3 regions of the Mesorhizobium sp. B2-1-3A genome follow, and region 2 is predicted to be linked to each of the others. Evidence: riboswitches for the same ligand, from Rfam matches in the RefSeq annotation. Region 2 holds a riboswitch; each other region holds the start of a gene.

Region 1 (5,844 bases), on a different contig from region 2:
CCTTCCCAAGGGGAAAGAAAATCGAAATTGCGGAATTCCTGCTTCAATTCCACAGGCTCGTAGATGACCCGCTTGGCTTCGTCGTCGTAACGCACCTCGACAAAGCCGGTCAGCGGGAAATCCTTGCGCAGCGGATGGCCTTCGAAACCGTAGTCGGTCAACAGGCGGCGCAAATCGGGATGGCCCGAGAACAGCACGCCATAGAGATCGTAGGTCTCGCGCTCGAACCAGTCGGCGCCGGGATAGACGCCGGTGATCGACGGCACCATCGTCTCCTCGTCGGCCTGCACCTTGACGCGGATGCGCACATTCTGCTTCGGCGACAACAGGTGGTAGACGACGTCGAAGCGCTTGGCCCGCGACGGATAATCGGCCCCACAGACATCGATGATCGAGATGAACTGGCAGCGCGCATCGTCGCGCAGGAAGGTCACCACTTCGATGAGGTCGCGCGGCTCGACATGGATGGTGAGCTCGCCATAGGCGAGCACCGCGTCGTTGACGCGACCGATCAGCTTTTCGCCGAGATAGGTCGACAGTTCGCTCAGGGATGCGGCCATGGATTTACCGTTCGATCGTGCCGGTGCGGCGGATTTTCTTCTGCAGGAGAAGAATGCCGTAGAGCAAAGCTTCGGCGCTCGGCGGGCAGCCGGGCACATAGATGTCGACAGGCACGACGCGGTCGCAGCCGCGCACCACCGAATAGGAATAGTGGTAGTAGCCGCCGCCATTGGCGCAGGAGCCCATCGAGATGACGTAGCGAGGCTCCGGCATCTGGTCGTAGACCTTGCGCAGCGCCGGCGCCATCTTGTTGGTCAGCGTGCCGGCGACGATCATGATGTCGGACTGGCGCGGAGACGCGCGCGGCGCGACACCGAACCGCTCCGAGTCGTAGCGCGGCATCGAGGTGTGGATCATCTCGACCGCGCAGCACGCCAGACCAAAGGTCATGAACATCAGCGAGCCCGAGCGCGCCCAGGTGATCAGCGCCTCGGTCGAGGTGACCAGAAAGCCCTTGTCGGCAAGCTCATTGTTGATCTCGAGGAAGAAGGGATCGTCCTCCCCCACCGGCCTGCCGGTGTTGGGATCGATAATGCCCTTCGGCTTCGGCGCGACGAGGGTGCCTGAACTGTCGTTCAATCCCATTCCAGCGCTCCTTTTTTCCATTCATAGGCAAAGCCGATGGTCAGCACTGCCAAAAACACCATCATCGACCAGAAACCGAGCATGCCGATCTTCGAGAAGGACACGGCCCAGGGGAACAGGAAGGCCACTTCCAGGTCGAAGATGATGAACAGGATCGACACCAGGTAGAAACGGATGTCGAATTTCATGCGGGCATCGTCGAACGAATTGAAACCGCACTCGTAGGCGGAAAGCTTTTCGGGATCGGGATTGCGGTAGGCCACCAGGAACGGGGCGGCCAGCAGCGCCAGGCCGACGACCAGTGCCACGCCTATGAACAGGACGATAGGCAGGTACGAACTGAGAAGTGCGTTCATGCAGCGGCTTTCCGTTGGCGCCAATCCACTTTGATTACAGCACCGGACCTTAATGCGGAAGCGTGACAGTTTAACCGCTGAACCGTTTTAAGGGGCCTATGCTGCAACGCGGCGAGGGTTAGCGCAGCACTTCCAGCGAAGCAAGTCAAACCTTGTTCAAAACGCCGACCTGGACGGCATATCCGGAGAAACTGGTCCGATCCGCTCCTGTTTGATTTCCTTCGCTTTTTACTCCACTTTTCTCTCCTGACATGGTTGCCGCCAAAACCCTGCTAGCATGGGTTGGAATCACCACGCAGGTTCCGCAAAAGTGGACCCCGGTTTTGCGACAAGAACTTGCCCAGACAAAGACCCGACCCACAGCCGAAGCCCCTCAGAGTGATGCCTGCATGAAGGAAAAAATCTCGCTTGCCGCCGCCCGCCGCATTGCACTCGCCGCTCAAGGGTTTCTCGATCCGCGCCCAAATGGCACACCTGACCGCCGCCATTTCGCCCGTGTGCTCTCCCGCACCGGCCTGCTGCAGATCGATTCCGTCAGTGCGGTGGTGCGTGCTCATTATATGCCGCTCTATTCGCGCCTGGGCCCCTACCCGCTCACGCTGCTCGACAATGCCGCCGTGACGCGCAAGCGCACTGTCTTCGAATACTGGGCGCACGAGGCCTCGTTCCTGCCGGTCGAGACCTACCCGCTGATGCGCTGGCGCATGCAGCGAGCCGAGCAAGGCGATGAAATGTATCTGGGACTGGCCAAATGGGGCCGCGAACACGCCGCCTATATAGAAGACATCTACCGCGCGGTCGTCGAGCGCGGCCCGATCGCGGCTTCGGCGCTCGAAGGCCAGAAAGGCTCCGGGGGCTGGTGGGGCTGGAGCCATGCCAAGCACGCCTTCGAATGGCTGTTCTGGGCCGGGCGCATCACCACGGCGCACCGCCGCGGCTTCGAGCGCTTCTACGATCTGCCGGAGCGCGTGCTGCCGCAGGCGATCCTCGACCTGCCGGTGCCCCCGGCCGAGGATGCACACCGCGAATTGCTGCGCATCTCGGCCCGCGCCCATGGCGTGGCGACATCGGGCGACCTGCGCGACTATTTCCGGCTGTCGCCGGCCGACATGAAGGGTCGGCTGGAGGAACTGGTCGAGTCGGGCGAATTGCTGCCGGTACGCGTCGAAGGCTGGGACAAGCCGGCCTACCTTCACAAGGACGCGCGCCTGCCCCGGAAAATCGAGGCGCGTGCTTTGCTGGCGCCCTTCGATCCAGTCGTCTTCGAGCGCTCGCGCTCGGAGCGGCTGTTCGATTTCCACTACCGGATCGAAATCTACACACCGGCTGAAAAGCGCCAATACGGCTATTACGTCCTCCCCTTCCTGCTCGGCGACCGGATCGTCGCGCGCGTCGACCTCAAGGCGGACCGGCCGGCGAGCGTCCTGCGCGTCCATGCCGCCTACCCCGAGACCGGCGCGCCGCCTGAAACCGCCGCTCAGCTCTTCGAGGAATTGAAGCAGATGCAGGGCTGGCTTGGCCTTGAACGCATGGACGTGACTCCGGCAGGCGATCTGGGTCCGGCGCTGGCCGACATCGCCGTGTCGTAGCCGTGCGTTGACACCGCTGCCTGCAAAAGCCTAAATCCCGTCCAGACGGTCCCTTGCCCGCAACGGCAGGGGCTAAGAGGGAATGCGGTGCGGGATTTCGATCTCAAATCCGCGGCTGTCCCCGCAACTGTAAGCGAAGAGCCAAGGCCGAAAGCCACTGGGAGTTTCCCGGGAAGGCGGCACCCAAGGCGATGACCCGCGAGCCAGGAGACCTGCCGTCTGCGACAAGAGAATCCGATCGCCCGGCGGGTTTCCGGGCAAGGAGCCCGGCTTTTTGGACCAGAACAGCAGTTTTTCGGCTGGCACAGCGGACAATTCGTCCGCCGACAGCGAAGCCTTGGCCGGCGTCACGGTCATCGTCTGCGCCTCCTGTCGCGACGAGACCGGTTCCGACGCCCATCCCCGCGCCGGAGAACTGTTGGCTGAGGACACGCGCCGCGCCGCAGCCGATGACAACATCCGCGTCCGCACGGTGGAATGTCTCGGCAACTGCAAGCGCCGGCTGAGCGCCGCGATCCTGCGCGATGGCTGCTGGAGCTATGTGTTCGGCGACCTGACCGTGGCCAGCGGCGCCGACCTCGTCACCGGCGCCAAACTCTTCGCCACCTCGACCGACGGCCTCATCCCGTGGCGCGGCCGCCCCGATTCCCTCAAGCGCGGCCTTGTTGCCCGCATCCCTCCCCTCGACATGCTGAAGGACTGATCATGAGCGCTTCCGTATCCCGCGTCCCCTGCACCGTCGTCACCGGCTTCCTCGGCGCCGGCAAGACGACGCTGGTCCGCCATCTCCTGGAAAACGCCGGCGGCAAGCGTATCGCCATCATCGTCAACGAGTTCGGCGACATCGGCATTGACGGCGAGATTTTGAAGGGCTGCGGCATCGACACCTGCCCGGAGGAAAATATCGTCGAACTGGCCAATGGCTGCATCTGCTGCACCGTGGCCGACGATTTCGTGCCGGCGCTCGACCAGATCCTGTCGTTGACGCCGAAGGTCGACCACATCCTGATCGAAACCTCGGGCCTGGCCCTGCCCAAGCCGCTGGTCCAGGCTTTTCAGTGGCCGACGGTGAAGAGCCGTGTCACGGTCGATGGCGTCATCGCCGTGGTCGATGGTCCCGCACTTGCCGAAGGCCGCGTCGCCAACGATATGGACGCCCTGCAGGCGCAGCGCGCCGGGGATGAGAGCCTTGACCATGACGACCCGGTCGAGGAAGTGTTCGAGGACCAGATCGCCTGCGCGGACCTGATCATCCTGTCGAAGAGCGATCTGATGGACGCCGCCGGCTCGGCCCGCGCCAATGCCATCGTCAACGAACATTCGGCCCGCGCCGTGAAGATCGTGCCGACCTCGCATGGCAAGGTCGATCCCTCGGTGCTGCTCGGCCTCGGTCTCGCCGTCGAGGACGATATCGAGAACCGCAAATCCCATCATGACGGCGCGTTCGACCATGAGCATGACGACTTCGACACCTTCATCGTCGACATCCCCTCGATCGCCAATCCGGACGAGCTGGCAAAGCGCGTCGCCACCGCCGCCGAACAGGAAAACGTGCTGCGCGTGAAAGGCTTCGTCGAGGTCGGTGGCAAGCCGATGCGGCTCCTGCTGCAGGCCGTCGGCCCGCGCGTCAATCATTACTATGACCGCGCCTGGACGGCCGAGGACGACCGCCGCTCGCGCCTCGTCGTCATCGGCCTCAAGGGGCTGAACCGCCCGGCAATCGAGGCTATACTCGCCGGCTGATTTTCAGACACGGACCGCGATGCATATCCTCACCACGACCTCCGCCTCGCTCGACGATCTCGCCGAGCCGGTCGATCTGCGGCAGACGCCGGCGGATATCGTGGCCCTGTCCTTCACCGACAGCGACCTTGCCGGCCTGGCCGCGGCCTGGAAGGCGGATGCCGGCCGCCTGCCCTCGATGCGGCTGGCGGCACTGCGCGACCTGCGCCATCCCATGTCCGTCGACCTCTGGATCGACAGCGTCGCCCGCCACGCCAAGATCATCCTGGTGCGCATCCTCGGCGGCTATGACTGGTGGCGCTATGGCTGCGACCAGCTTGCCTCGATTGCCCGCGAACGCGGCATTAAACTCGCGCTGCTCCCCGGCGAAAGCCATGACGAGGACCTCAGGCTGATCGAAGCCTCGACGCTGCCGCGCCAGGAATTGGACGCGCTGCTCGGCTATTTTCGCGAGGGCGGCCCGGCCAATATGAGCGCGCTGGTGCAGAGGCTGGCGCGGCTGGCGGGGTCGCAGGCAGACATTGTTGAGCCAGTCGCGGTCCCGAAGGCTGGCTACTACGAGCCGAACCGCGGCGTCGTCCCCCTCCCCCTCGAGGGGTGGGTCCGGCCGCAGGCCGGGGGTGGGGTCCTCTCCGAAACGCGCCGACTCAAAGAAACGCCACATCTGGTGGTCCCGACCCCAGCCGGCCCTGCGGGCCACCCTCCCCTCGAGGGGGAAGGAAAGGTGGTGCCGATCCTCTTCTATCGCTCAATGCTTCTCGCCGCCGATGTCGCGCCGATTGATGCCCTTTTTGAAGCACTGCGCCAACGCGGCATGCTCCCGGTCCCCATCTTCGTCTCCAGCCTGAAAGAGCCGGCGTCACTCGCCTTTGTGGAAACCGCGTTCGCCGCGCTGAAACCCGCCGCCATCATCACCGCGACCGCCTTCGCCTCCGGTGCCGAACCCGGCGTCGAAACCCTGTTCGACCGTGCCGGCGTGCCCGTCTTCCAGGTCATCGTCGCCACCACAC
Region 2 (5,844 bases):
CGCGGTCGCAAGCATCAGGCATTTGCGCTCGAAGACGGACAGTTCGCCGGCCAGCCTCCCGAACGACGCGGAGCCCAGTCCGACGAACTCCAACGCTTCGGCGGCGGCTTCGCGGGCGGCAGCGGCCGCCTTTTCCTGCTTGCCGTAGCTTGCGCCGATCAAGGCGTTCTCGAAAACGGTCAGCCCGTCGAAGGAGGTCTCGCGCTGAAAGGTGCGGGCAAGGCCGAGGCGCGCGATGGCGTGCCCTGGTCTGCCGTTGATGGCGGTCCCGTCGAAGCGGATGCGGCCCCGGTCGGGTCCGAACGGGATGCCGGTGATGATGTTGAACAGCGTGCTCTTGCCGCTGCCGTTCGGGCCGGCGATGCCGAAAATCTCGCCGGCCTCGACCTTGAACGACACGCCATCGACGGCCTTCAACGAACCGAAGGCCTTCGACACGTCGTCCAGTTCAAGCAGGGCCATCCCTCACTGCATCCAGGGCTGTGGCTTGAAGGCGCCTGTTGCGTATTTCTCCGGCGAGATCAGCGTGCGCTGGCCGTCCCAGATCTGGAAGAAGGTGATCGGGATATAGTCGTCGCCCTGCGTGGCAAGGTGGGTTGCGGGATCGAACTTCAGCCGACCCTCGGCGACCTGCTTGTCGGTCTCCGACAGCGCTTTCATGATCGCGGCATGGTCCGATGCGCCGCCGACCTTCTTGACCGCGTCGAAATAGACATTGGTCATTTCGTAGAGGCCAACGCCGTAGGTCCCGCTCTCGACACCGTATTTCGCCTTGAACTTGGCCGCCACCTCGTCGGCGCGCGGGTTCTTCGGCGTCGTCAGCGCCCCGCCCAGGAGATTGTAGATCACACCGTTCGACTTCTTGCCGGTCAGTTCGACGAATTCCGGAACGCTCGGCGCATATTGCAGGAAGACCAGGCTCTTGGTCGGCTGCTCGAGGAACTGGTTCAGGAAGGATGCCGAATTGCCCGGCAGATAGTCGGTATTGATGACGACGTCCGGGACATTCTCGCGCACCTTGGCGAGGATCGAGCGCCAGTCGGTCACTTCGCCGAACGGAACGATCTCGTCGACCGTGATGGTCCAGCCCTTTTCCTTGAAGGTCTTCTTCATGCCTTCGGAGATGGTCTTGGAATAGGCGTTGTCGGAGGAGATGATGGCGACCTTCTTGGTCGGCAAGGTGATCTTGCCGTCGGCCGCGAGCTTCTCGACGAACAGGGTGAGGTCGGTATTATAGGCGTCGAAGGACGGCGTCAGCGACCAGCAGCACATGTATTTGTCAGGGTTCGGCGCGATGATATCCTTGGTCTGCTGCGAGGTGGCCGCGAGCATGTAGGGCATCTCGGCCTCGGCCATGTTGTCGATCTCGAAATTCGTCAAGCTGGCGTAACCGGTGAGCATGAACTGCACGCCGGGATCGCCAAGCAGGCGCTCGACCGCGCTGGTGACATTGCCAGCGGACTGATCCTTGACGTCGCCGACCACCAGTTCGAACGTGTTGCCGGCAACGCCGCCGGCCGCGTTTGCCTCGTCGATCGCCATCTGTACGCCGCGCTGGAATTCCTGCCCGTCCGCCGCGGCGGGCCCGGTGATAGGCGCGAGCAGGCCGATCTTGACGACGTCGGCGAAAGCGGGCGCGCTCGCCGTGGCAAACACGCCGATCAGCGCGCTGCTCATCAGCATATGGCGGATTCTGTTGCCTGCGGATTTGGATTTCATCGTGCGGTTCCCTGTTTTCCTCCCGTTCATCGGGAGTTGGATAATTGACAATCTACGCATAATTGTTCTTATTTGAAAAGGATTTTTCAACGCAGCCTGACCGGGAAGACGGTTCCCGCAAAAGGTATGGAAGCCGTGGCGCTTTGCTGCGCATCTGCACTAAAACAAGGCAATTCCAGACGGAGCGGACCATGACGATCTCGCAGAAGACCCTTGAAACCAGCCACGGCAAGATCGCCGTTCGCGAGACCGGTGGCAAAGGCACCGCCGTGTTGCTGATCCACGGCAATTCCTCTTCCGGAGCTGTTTTCCGCAACCAGCTCGAGAGCCAGTTGGGCGAGCGCTACCGTATCATCGCTCCCGATCTGCCGGGCCACGGGGCATCAGGTGATGCGATCGATCCGGACCGCTCCTACAGCATGGAGGGCTATGCCGATGCGATGACCGAAGTGCTGGGGCTGCTCGGCATCGACAAGGCCATCGTCTTCGGCTGGTCGCTTGGCGGCCATATCGGATTGGAGATGATCGACCGCTTTCCCGGCCTGCTCGGCCTGATGATCACAGGCACCCCGCCAGTGGCGCCCTTGGAGGTCGGCAACGGCTTCAAACCGAGCCCGCACATGCACCTTGCCGGACAGGAAAGTTTCACTGCCGCCGATGTCGAGGCCTATGCGCGCAGCACCTGTGGTGAGCCGTTCGAGCCGTTTCTCCTCGACACTGTCGCACGCACGGACGGTCGCGCACGGCGCCTGATGTTCGAGAAGTTTGCGGCCGGCACCGGCCGCAACCAGCGCGAGATCGTCGCCGGCAAGACGCCGCCCATCGCCGTTCTGAACGGCATCGACGAACCGTTCGTCAACACCGATTTCGTCGCGGCCGTGAAGATTTCCAACCTGTGGGAAGGCAAGGCGCATCTGCTCGACAATTCAGGCCATGCGCCGTTCTGGGATTCGCCCGGCCGCTTCGATCCAATCTTCGCCCGCTTCCTGGCGAGCGTCGACAGGGCTTAGGGTCGACGCCCCTGTTGACGATCCAAAAATTCGAATCATCAAGCCATTGACAGGTTGGGGTCCGGAGACGCTACATGTAGCCATCGTGGTTCTTTCGAATCTGTTTGGATTCGGGAGCTAAGAGGGAAGCCGGTGAGCGATTCTTCGCAATGCCGGCGCTGCCCCCGCAACTGTAAGCAGCGAGCTTAAGTCGAGTAATGCCACTGGCGTGGACGCGCTGGGAAGGCCGACGGAAGCGACGACCTGCGAGCCAGGAGACCTGCCGCGATGAATTTGAACGTCCACGGGCGGGGTGTCCCGGTGGTGCGCTTGCTGCGGCCGGATCTCCGGCCGTCACTCAGGCATGCGTGCGCCAAGGCCTCCGTCTCCAACCAATCGGGGATCATGATGCCGGCGACTTCCACCATCCAGACCAACGGGACCGATCGGGTTCCTTTCCCTCTCATCGATACGTCAGCCCAGCGTGCGCGGCCGGCCTATCAGGTCATCCGCCGCAACGGCTCGGTGACGCCGTTCGACGCCACCAAGATCGCGGTTGCGCTGACCAAGGCTTTTCTGGCGGTCGAGGGTTCGGTGGCCGCCGGTTCGCGGCGTGTCCACGACGTCGTGGAGGAACTGACCGCGCAGGTTATGGCAGCGCTCACCCGCCGTGCGGACGCTGGCCGCACCTTCCACATCGAGGAGATCCAGGACCAGGTCGAACTGGCGCTGATGCGCAGCGAACACCACAAGGTGGCCCGCGCCTATGTGCTCTACCGCGAGGAGCGCAGTCGCGACCGCCAGGCCCACAGCGCGAGCGTGGCGGACGCGTCGTCGTCGGTGCTCAAGGTCAAGGCGGACGACGGCAGCCTGGCGCCGCTCGACGAGGCGCGGCTGCGTCGGGTCATCGACGAGGCCTGCGCCGGCCTGGAAGCGGTTTCAGCTGAAACCATCCTCACCGAGACCAGGCGCAACCTCTATGACGGCATCACGCTGGATGAATTGTCGCTGGCGCCGATCCTGGCGGCGCGCACGCTGGTCGAGACCGAACCGAACTATGCCTTCGTCAGCGCCCGCCTGCTGCTCGACCGGCTGCGGCGCGAGGCGCTGAGTTTTGTCGCCGGCAGGGCGGAACAGGCGACGCATGCCGAGATGGCGAGCCGCTACGCCTCCTATTTCCCGCAATGTATGTCCACCGGCATCAAGGCCGAACTGATCGATCCCGAACTTGGCCGCTATGATCTCGCCCGCCTCGGCGCCGCGCTGAAGCCGGAGTGCGACCTGCAGTTCCAGTTCCTCGGCCTGCAGACGCTCTACGACCGCTATTTCCTGCACGCCAGCGGCAAGCGCTTCGAACTGCCGCAGGCCTTCTTCATGCGCGTCGCCATGGGGCTTGCCATCAGAGAGATCGACCGCGAGGCGCGCGCCATCGAATTCTATGACCTGCTGTCGTCTTTCGACTTCATGGCCTCGACCCCGACGCTGTTCAATTCCGGTACGCTCAGGCCGCAGCTGTCCTCATGCTTTCTGACCACGGTCGCCGACGATCTCGACGGCATCTTCAAGGCCGTGAAGGACAATGCGCTGCTCGCCAAATATTCGGGCGGGCTCGGCAATGACTGGACGCCGGTGCGTGGCCTCGGCGCCCACATCAAGGGCACCAATGGCGAGAGCCAGGGCATCGTGCCGTTCCTGAAGGTCGCCAACGACACGGCGATCGCCGTCAACCAGGGCGGAAAACGCAAGGGCGCGGTCTGCGCCTATCTCGAGACCTGGCATGTCGACATCGAGGAGTTCCTCGACCTGAGGAAAAATACCGGCGACGACCGCCGCCGCACGCATGACATGAACACCGCCAACTGGGTGCCGGACCTGTTCATGAGCCGCGTCGAAGCCGATGCCGAGTGGACGCTGTTCTCGCCTGATGAAACGCCCGACCTGCACGACCTCTACGGCACGGCCTTCAAGGTGGCCTACGAAGCCTTTGAGGCGAAGGCCGCCGCCGGCGGTGTCAAGGTGTTCAAGAAGGTTCGCGCGCTCGACCTGTGGCGCAAGATGCTGACCATGCTGTTCGAGACTGGGCACCCCTGGATCACCTTCAAGGACCCCTGCAACATCCGCTCGCCGCAAGGCCATGTCGGCGTCGTGCATTCCTCGAACCTGTGCACCGAGATCACGCTCAACACCTCGAAGGACGAGGTCGCCGTCTGCAATCTGGGTTCCGTCAATCTCGCCAACCACGTCACCCTGAAAGGCCTCGACCTCGATCACCTGGCGCGGACGACCGGTACGGCGATGCGTATGCTCGACAATGTCATCGACATCAATTTCTACACCATCCCCGAGGCACGGCAGTCCAATCTGCGCCACCGTCCGGTCGGTCTCGGCCTGATGGGTTTCCAGGATGCGCTGCAGGCGCTGCGGATTGCCTATGCTTCGCCCGAGGCGATAGCCTTCGCCGACATCAGCATGGAGGCGATCGCCTACAACGCGATTTCCGCTTCCTGCGATCTCGCCGCCGAACGCGGCCGCTATCCCAGCTTCGAAGGTTCGCTCTGGTCGAAAGGCGTGCTGCCGATCGACTCGATCGGGCTGATGTCGGACGCGCGCGGCGCGAAGGGCGACATGGATTGCTCATCGACGCTCGACTGGGAGAGCCTGCGCAAGCGGGTCAGGAAGACCGGCATGCGCAACTCCAACACCATGGCGATCGCACCTACGGCGACGATTTCCAATATCTGCGGCGTCGCGCAGTCGATCGAGCCCGCCTACCAGAACCTGTTCGTCAAATCGAACATGTCTGGCGACTTCACCGTGGTGAATGCCGCGCTGGTGCATGACCTCAAGGCCCGCGGCCTGTGGGACGAGGTGATGGTCTCCGACCTCAAATATTTCGATGGCTCGGTCGGCCAGATCGACCGCGTGCCCGACGACCTCAAGGCGCTCTACGCCACCGCCTTCGAGATCGACTCCGCCTGGCTGATCGAGGCGGCGTCGCGGCGCCAGAAATGGATCGACCAGTCGCAGTCGCTCAACCTCTACATCGCCAATCCCTCCGGCAGGAAGCTCGATGAACTCTACCGGCTGGCGTGGCGCATGGGCCTGAAGACCACCTACTATCTGCGCTCGCGCTCGG
Region 3 (5,844 bases), on a different contig from region 2:
GCGGCGGAAATCCTGCAGCTGACCAAATATCTCGACCGGCTGCCCAAGGCGATGTCGGGTGGCCAGCGCCAGCGCGTCGCCATCGGCCGCGCCATCGTGCGCAATCCGAAAGTGTTCCTGTTCGACGAGCCGCTGTCGAACCTTGACGCCGCACTGCGCGTCGCCACGCGCATCGAGATCGCCAAGCTCAAGGAATCGATGCCCAACACGACCATGATCTACGTCACCCACGACCAGGTCGAGGCGATGACGCTGGCCGATCGCATCGTCGTACTCAAGGATGGCCACATCGAGCAGGTCGGCACGCCGATGGATCTCTACAAGAAGCCCGGCAATCTGTTCGTCGCCCAGTTCATCGGCTCGCCGGCCATGAACATCCTGCCGGCGACGATCGACAAATCAGGCAGCCCGACCGTCGTCAGCCATGTCGGCGGGCGCAAGGCTACGGTGCCGATCACGACGCCGGCCTCGGCGAAGGGTGCGGCTGTAAGCTTCGGCGTGCGGCCGGAGGACCTGATCATCGCCACCGGCGCGGACTATCTGTTCGAGGGAACGGTCGATTACGTCGAGCAGCTCGGCGAGGTTCAACTGGTCTATGCCGACATCGGCCGCGCCGACCTGCCCCTGGTGACCAAGCTGCCGGGCAATGTCGAGGTCAAGCGCGGCTCGACGCTGCGGCTGACCGCCAATGCCGAGGACTTGCATATCTTCGACACGGACGGGCGGTCCTTCGCGCTGCATGAAGCGGAAGCAAAGGCCGCTTAAGAAGCCCGTCTTGACGGCAGAAACAAAAAGAGCGGCGGGCAAGGCCCGCCGCTCTCTTTTACGATCGACTTTGGCTGTTAGTGGCCGAAGAGGTTCCGGTCGGCGCCCTGGGGCGCGGACTTCTGCACATCGCCCGACGAATTGAGCAGCTTGTAGACGGGCGAATCGCCGTTGCGGATCGAAGCCGTGCGCGAGTTGTCGACAGAAGTCGCGGCAGGCTGGTTGGCGCCATTGGAGTTGAAGTTGTCACTTCCGGCGAAAGCGCTGCCCGAGAGAGCGAGAACGGCGGCGGCGGCGATGATGATCTTGTTCATTTCAAGTCTCCTGAATTTCAAGTTTCAACGGGACGGCAGGCAGGCCCGCCACCCCGGAGAATCGGCCGTTAGTGGCCGAAGAGGTTGCGGTCGGCACCCTGGACAGGTGTCTGGGCAGCCGGTTCCGACTTCTTGATCGAAGCGGTGTACGAGCTGTCGGTCGAAGTGACAGCGGGCTGGTTGGCGCCATTGGAGCCGTAGTTGTCGCTGCCGGCGAAGGCGCTGCCGGAGATAGCCAGAACGGCGGCGGCAGCAAGGATGATCTTCTTCATTTCAAGTCTCCTGAATTCTTCGAGTTCCGCCAAGGCGGCGAGCCAGGGCCACCGCCTGCTGGAAATCGACTGTTAGTTGTTGCCGAAGAGGTTGCGATCGGCACCCGTGACAGGCGCCTGAGCAGCCGGTTCCGACTTCTTGGTCGAAGCGGTGTACGAATTGTCGACGGCAGCAGTGGCTGCAGCGGCATTCGAACCATAGTGATCGCTACCAGCGAAGGCGCTGCCGGAAATGGCCAGAAGGGCGGCGGCAGTGAGAACAATCTTTTTCATTTTTGGTACTCCAGTATTTTCCCGTCCGTCTAGCGGCGTGTCTTGGGATTAAAATCGCGTCGTTCGGACAGCCCCGATGTGGGAAAGCCATGTGGCCGTTTCCAATCACGAAGTTGTTCCGTGTGGACCAAGAATCCACCACTTGAAATTGTACCAAGGCATTCCATTGCAAACATTTTTCTTTTTGATATCAATCGATTAGATAAAACCAGCAATACGATCACCTGATGTATCGAAGGCTCAGCGTTCACAGCGTGCTGTACGCACCGTCAACAGAAACGAACCGTTCGGTTCGATTTTAGAATCTGCTAATAGTCACTTTTCGAAACCGTTAACCCTTTTTGCTTCGGTTCCGGGACGATTTCGATAGCCGGCATCGTCGTCACCGAGACGCGTTTCGTGGCCGTTCTTCCTGACTCCATGGTTGCTGAAGCGTGTCGCGCCACATGGATGCGATGTCGCTTTCATGCCGATGTCGCATGCGCTGTCGTGATTAGATCATGGCCATCTCAGGTGCCGCTTCGTGACGACGGGGCGGAGAATTGGGAAGCCGGTCAAAGTCCGGCGCTGCCCCCGCAACGGTGGTGGAGTTCAAGTCGCAACGGGAGACCACTGGGCGGAAGCCTGGGAAGGTGTCGCGACCGTCCGAAAGGACACTCCAGAGCCCGGAAACCAGCCCGAGATTTTTGAACTCGACTGATCGCGGTGGGCGGTCAAGAGGTGGATAGTGCATGACCAGCGCTTCGCCGGGACTGCATCCGATCCTTCCTCCATCACCACCATAGTCAGTCCTTAAACACGAGGACAGGACATGGATGTGCGCAACGATATGCTGAGGCTCTTGAACAGCCGCAGAGAGGGTTTCTCGCTCGAGCAGCCTTTCTACACCGGCCCGGACTATTTCAAGCTCGACATGGAGCTGATCTGGTACCGCGACTGGCTTTTCATCGGCCATGATTGCGAATTGCCCAAGCCCGGCAGCTTCATCACCGTACAGATCGGCGACTACCCGGTCGTGCTGGTGCGCGATCAGCAGGGCAAGATCAACGCCTTCCACAATTCCTGCCGCCATCGCGGCAGCAGGGTCTGCAACACGGACAAGGGCACGGCCGCCAAACTGGTCTGTCCCTATCACCAGTGGACCTATGAGCTCGACGGTCGCCTCCTGTTTGCCCGCCAGATGGCCGATGGCTTCGACAAGAGCCAGTTCGGGCTGAAGCCGGTCGCTTGCGAAAGCGTCGCCGGCTACATCTTCATCTGCCTGGCGAAGGATCCAGCCGACTTCGCCCCGATGCGGGCGATGATCGAACCCTATCTCAAGCCGCACCGGCTCAGCGAGGCAAAGATCGCCTTCGAGAGCACCATCGTCGAAAAGGGCAATTGGAAGCTCGTCTGGGAAAACAACCGCGAGTGCTATCACTGCGCGGGCAATCACCCGGAGCTGTGCAAAACCTTCCCGGAAGCACCGACCGTGACCGGAGTGCAAGGCGCCGACAGCGATCCGGAGATGCTGGCGCACTGGGCCAAATGCGAAGCGGCCGGCCTGCCGAGCAAGTTCCGCATCGACCCGGCGGGGCAATACCGCGCCACGCGGGCGCCGCTGCTGCGCGATGCGGTCAGCTACACGATGAACGGCAAGCGGGCGGTGAAGAAGAACCTCTCCGACAGCGTCTCGGCCGACCGTATCGGCACATTGATGCACTATCACTACCCGACGACCTGGAATCATATCCTCATCGACCATGCCGTCACCTTCCGCGTGCTGCCGATCAGCGCCACCGAAACCGCCGTGACGACCAAATGGCTGGTGCACAAGGATGCGATCGAGGGCGTCGACTACGATCTTGCCGAGCTCACCCATGTGTGGACCGAGACCAACGATCAGGACCGCCGCATAGTCGAGGAAAATGCCCTCGGCATCCTGTCGCCGGCCTATGAGCCCGGCCCCTATTCGGAGCTTCACGAGGGCGGCGTGATCCAGTTCGTCGACTGGTACGCCCGCTTCATCGGTCCGCGCCTTGCCGAAGGCGGCCGGCCGGCGTTGCGCAGCGTCGCCTGAGAGGTTGAGGGATGAATGCGATGACCGACCTTGGCCTCTATCGCCATCTCGATCAGATGGCCCCCTGGAACGACAGGCTGCAGGTGCTGGAAGTGATCGGCGTCAGCGACGAGGCGCCTGACGTCAAGACCTTCACTTTCCGATCCGACAACCAGACCTGGTTCCGCTACAAGCCGGGCCAGTTCGTGACGCTGGAGCTGCCTGCGCCGGACGGGCCGCTGATGCGCACCTATACGCTGTCCTCCTCGCCGTCGCGGCCCTTCTCGATCGCGGTCACGGTGAAGGCGCAGGCCGGCAGCATCGGCACGCGCTGGATGTTCGATCACCTGACACCCGGTTCGCACGTCAAGGCCTATGGGCCGAGCGGCGACTTTTCACTGCACAGCCATCCGGCGGCCAAATACCTGTTCATCTCGGCCGGTTCCGGCGTGACGCCGATGATGTCGATGCTGCGCTGGCTGAACGACTGCGCGCCATGGACCGATGTCGGCTTCGTCAATTGCGCGCGTCGCGCCGAAGAGATCATTTTCCGCAAGGAGCTCGAACTGCTCGGCAGTCATATGCCGGGCCTGTCGCTGGGCTTCATGATCGAGGAGCGGTCAAGCCGCGAGGGCTGGTATGGCCATATGGGGCGCATCGACGCCATCCGGCTGCCATTGCTGGCGCCCGATTTCCGTGAACGCGAAATCTTCTGCTGTGGTCCGGACCCTTTCATGCGCGCCGTGCGCGGCATGCTGGAAGCCGCCGGTTTCGACATGACGAAATACCACCAGGAAAGCTTTGCCGCACCTGCGGTGGAGGAAATCCCGGCGCCGTTCGCAACGCCGCCGCAGGATGGCGTGGCCGTTCCCGTCGAGGCCGCAACGCCGATCCGCTTCGCGCTTTCGGACGTCGACGCCGAATGCGTCGCCGGCCAGACCGTGCTGCAGACAGCGCGTGCCTCCGGCGTGCGGATACCCGCGGCGTGCGAATTCGGCCTGTGCGGGACCTGCAAGGTGAAGAAAGTCTTCGGTGCCGTCGAGATGAGCCACAATGGCGGCATCCTCGACCACGAGATCGACGACGGCTTCATCCTCGCCTGCTGCTCGAAGCCGCTATCGGCGCTCGAAATCGAGGCGTGATCCGCACGGGCCTCGATTGGCCCCCAGAAATGTCGGCGCCCTGCCGGCGCCGGTTGCCTTGCCAAGAAAGAACCGAGCGTTTACAGGCGTTGTCAGTGGAAGCGATCCCGCTGGCGGGCGGGAATTGTGAAGCGGGGGCAACAATGACGCATGATTGCGACACCTATGCGGTTGCGAGTAGGGACATCGTCTTCGAATCCTTCGATGGCGAGGCCGTCGTGCTCAACCTTGCGAATGGCAAGTATTTCGGCTTCTCCGATTCCGGCAGCAGGGTTTGGCAGGCGCTCTCGTCCGGGGTCAACGCCCAAGCCCTGATCGGGCTGACCGCCGGTGGCTCGACACTGGGCGCGGCGGAACTCGAACACTTCATCTCGCAACTGCTCGAAATGGGGTTGCTGGTGCGTTCAGATCAGGTTGCACAAGCGCTGCCGGGCGAGCTATCGGCCGAGCTTGCCGCCACGAACGAACCGCTCAATGTGAGCATTCACGACGACCTCGCCGACCTGATCATCGTGGATCCCATCCACGAGGTCGAGGAACCCCTCGGCTGGCCGGCGGTCAAGCAGGCATCCTGAAGAGCGGCTGCGTCCGGGATAGAGGGCGCTGGATGCCGCGCGTCACGCTCGAAACCTTGCCGGATTACGCACGGTATCTCATCACCGCCGCGGAAGGAGCCGCTGCACATTATCCGGCCCCGCTGACGGTCCGCCTGCCCCGGCTGCAACTGACCGCGCATGTCGCTCCCGGCGTGCTTGCGGATGCGCTCGGCCACGCCTTTGTCGAGGCAGCGGATGACCAGACGGAGCCGTCGGCATGCCGTATCTTCACCGTTCATCCCGGCATCGACGGCATCCCCGAGCCGGCACGCTGGGGCGACGCGCATTTCACCGAATACGGCTTTGCCGAACGGCTCGCCGGGGACGGGCTGCGCGGCCACTATTTTCACGATCTGGATTTCTGGCAGGTCTACGATCCTGAGCGCCGCATTGGCGTGCAACTGATGGCGTCGGCCGATGCCTTCCCACCCTGGGAGCCGACAG

The links. A riboswitch is a leader RNA that binds a small molecule or an ion and turns the genes downstream of it on or off. The one in region 2 is predicted to bind cobalamin.
Region 1: linked by a shared signal. The riboswitch ahead of FJ977_RS30630 (DUF1636 family protein) and the one ahead of FJ977_RS24760 (ribonucleoside-diphosphate reductase subunit alpha) in region 2 are both predicted to bind cobalamin.
Region 3: linked by a shared signal. The riboswitch ahead of FJ977_RS08075 (aromatic ring-hydroxylating dioxygenase subunit alpha) and the one ahead of FJ977_RS24760 (ribonucleoside-diphosphate reductase subunit alpha) in region 2 are both predicted to bind cobalamin.

The regions. Positions count from the first base shown of each region.
Region 1 is NZ_VFWK01000008.1:339,633-345,476, reverse strand. It holds gene FJ977_RS30650 (NADH-quinone oxidoreductase subunit C) at 1-560, opposite strand, end outside; gene FJ977_RS30645 (NADH-quinone oxidoreductase subunit B) at 565-1,146, opposite strand; gene FJ977_RS30640 (NADH-quinone oxidoreductase subunit A) at 1,137-1,502, opposite strand; gene FJ977_RS30635 (winged helix-turn-helix domain-containing protein) at 1,892-3,091, shown strand; cobalamin riboswitch at 3,121-3,326, shown strand; gene FJ977_RS30630 (DUF1636 family protein) at 3,366-3,794, shown strand; gene cobW (cobalamin biosynthesis protein CobW) at 3,797-4,834, shown strand; gene cobN (cobaltochelatase subunit CobN) at 4,854-5,844, shown strand, end outside.
Region 2 is NZ_VFWK01000006.1:31,577-37,420, forward strand. It holds gene FJ977_RS24745 (ATP-binding cassette domain-containing protein) at 1-462, opposite strand, end outside; gene FJ977_RS24750 (ABC transporter substrate-binding protein) at 466-1,719, opposite strand; gene FJ977_RS24755 (alpha/beta hydrolase) at 1,911-2,729, shown strand; cobalamin riboswitch at 2,799-3,011, shown strand; gene FJ977_RS24760 (ribonucleoside-diphosphate reductase subunit alpha) at 3,117-5,844, shown strand, end outside.
Region 3 is NZ_VFWK01000002.1:321,962-327,805, forward strand. It holds gene ugpC (sn-glycerol-3-phosphate ABC transporter ATP-binding protein UgpC) at 1-765, shown strand, start outside; gene FJ977_RS08060 (DUF680 domain-containing protein) at 843-1,079, opposite strand; gene FJ977_RS08065 (DUF680 domain-containing protein) at 1,148-1,351, opposite strand; gene FJ977_RS08070 (DUF680 domain-containing protein) at 1,424-1,624, opposite strand; cobalamin riboswitch at 2,119-2,320, shown strand; gene FJ977_RS08075 (aromatic ring-hydroxylating dioxygenase subunit alpha) at 2,436-3,683, shown strand; gene FJ977_RS08080 (hybrid-cluster NAD(P)-dependent oxidoreductase) at 3,704-4,804, shown strand; gene FJ977_RS08085 (PqqD family protein) at 4,801-5,379, shown strand; gene FJ977_RS08090 (serine kinase) at 5,412-5,844, shown strand, end outside.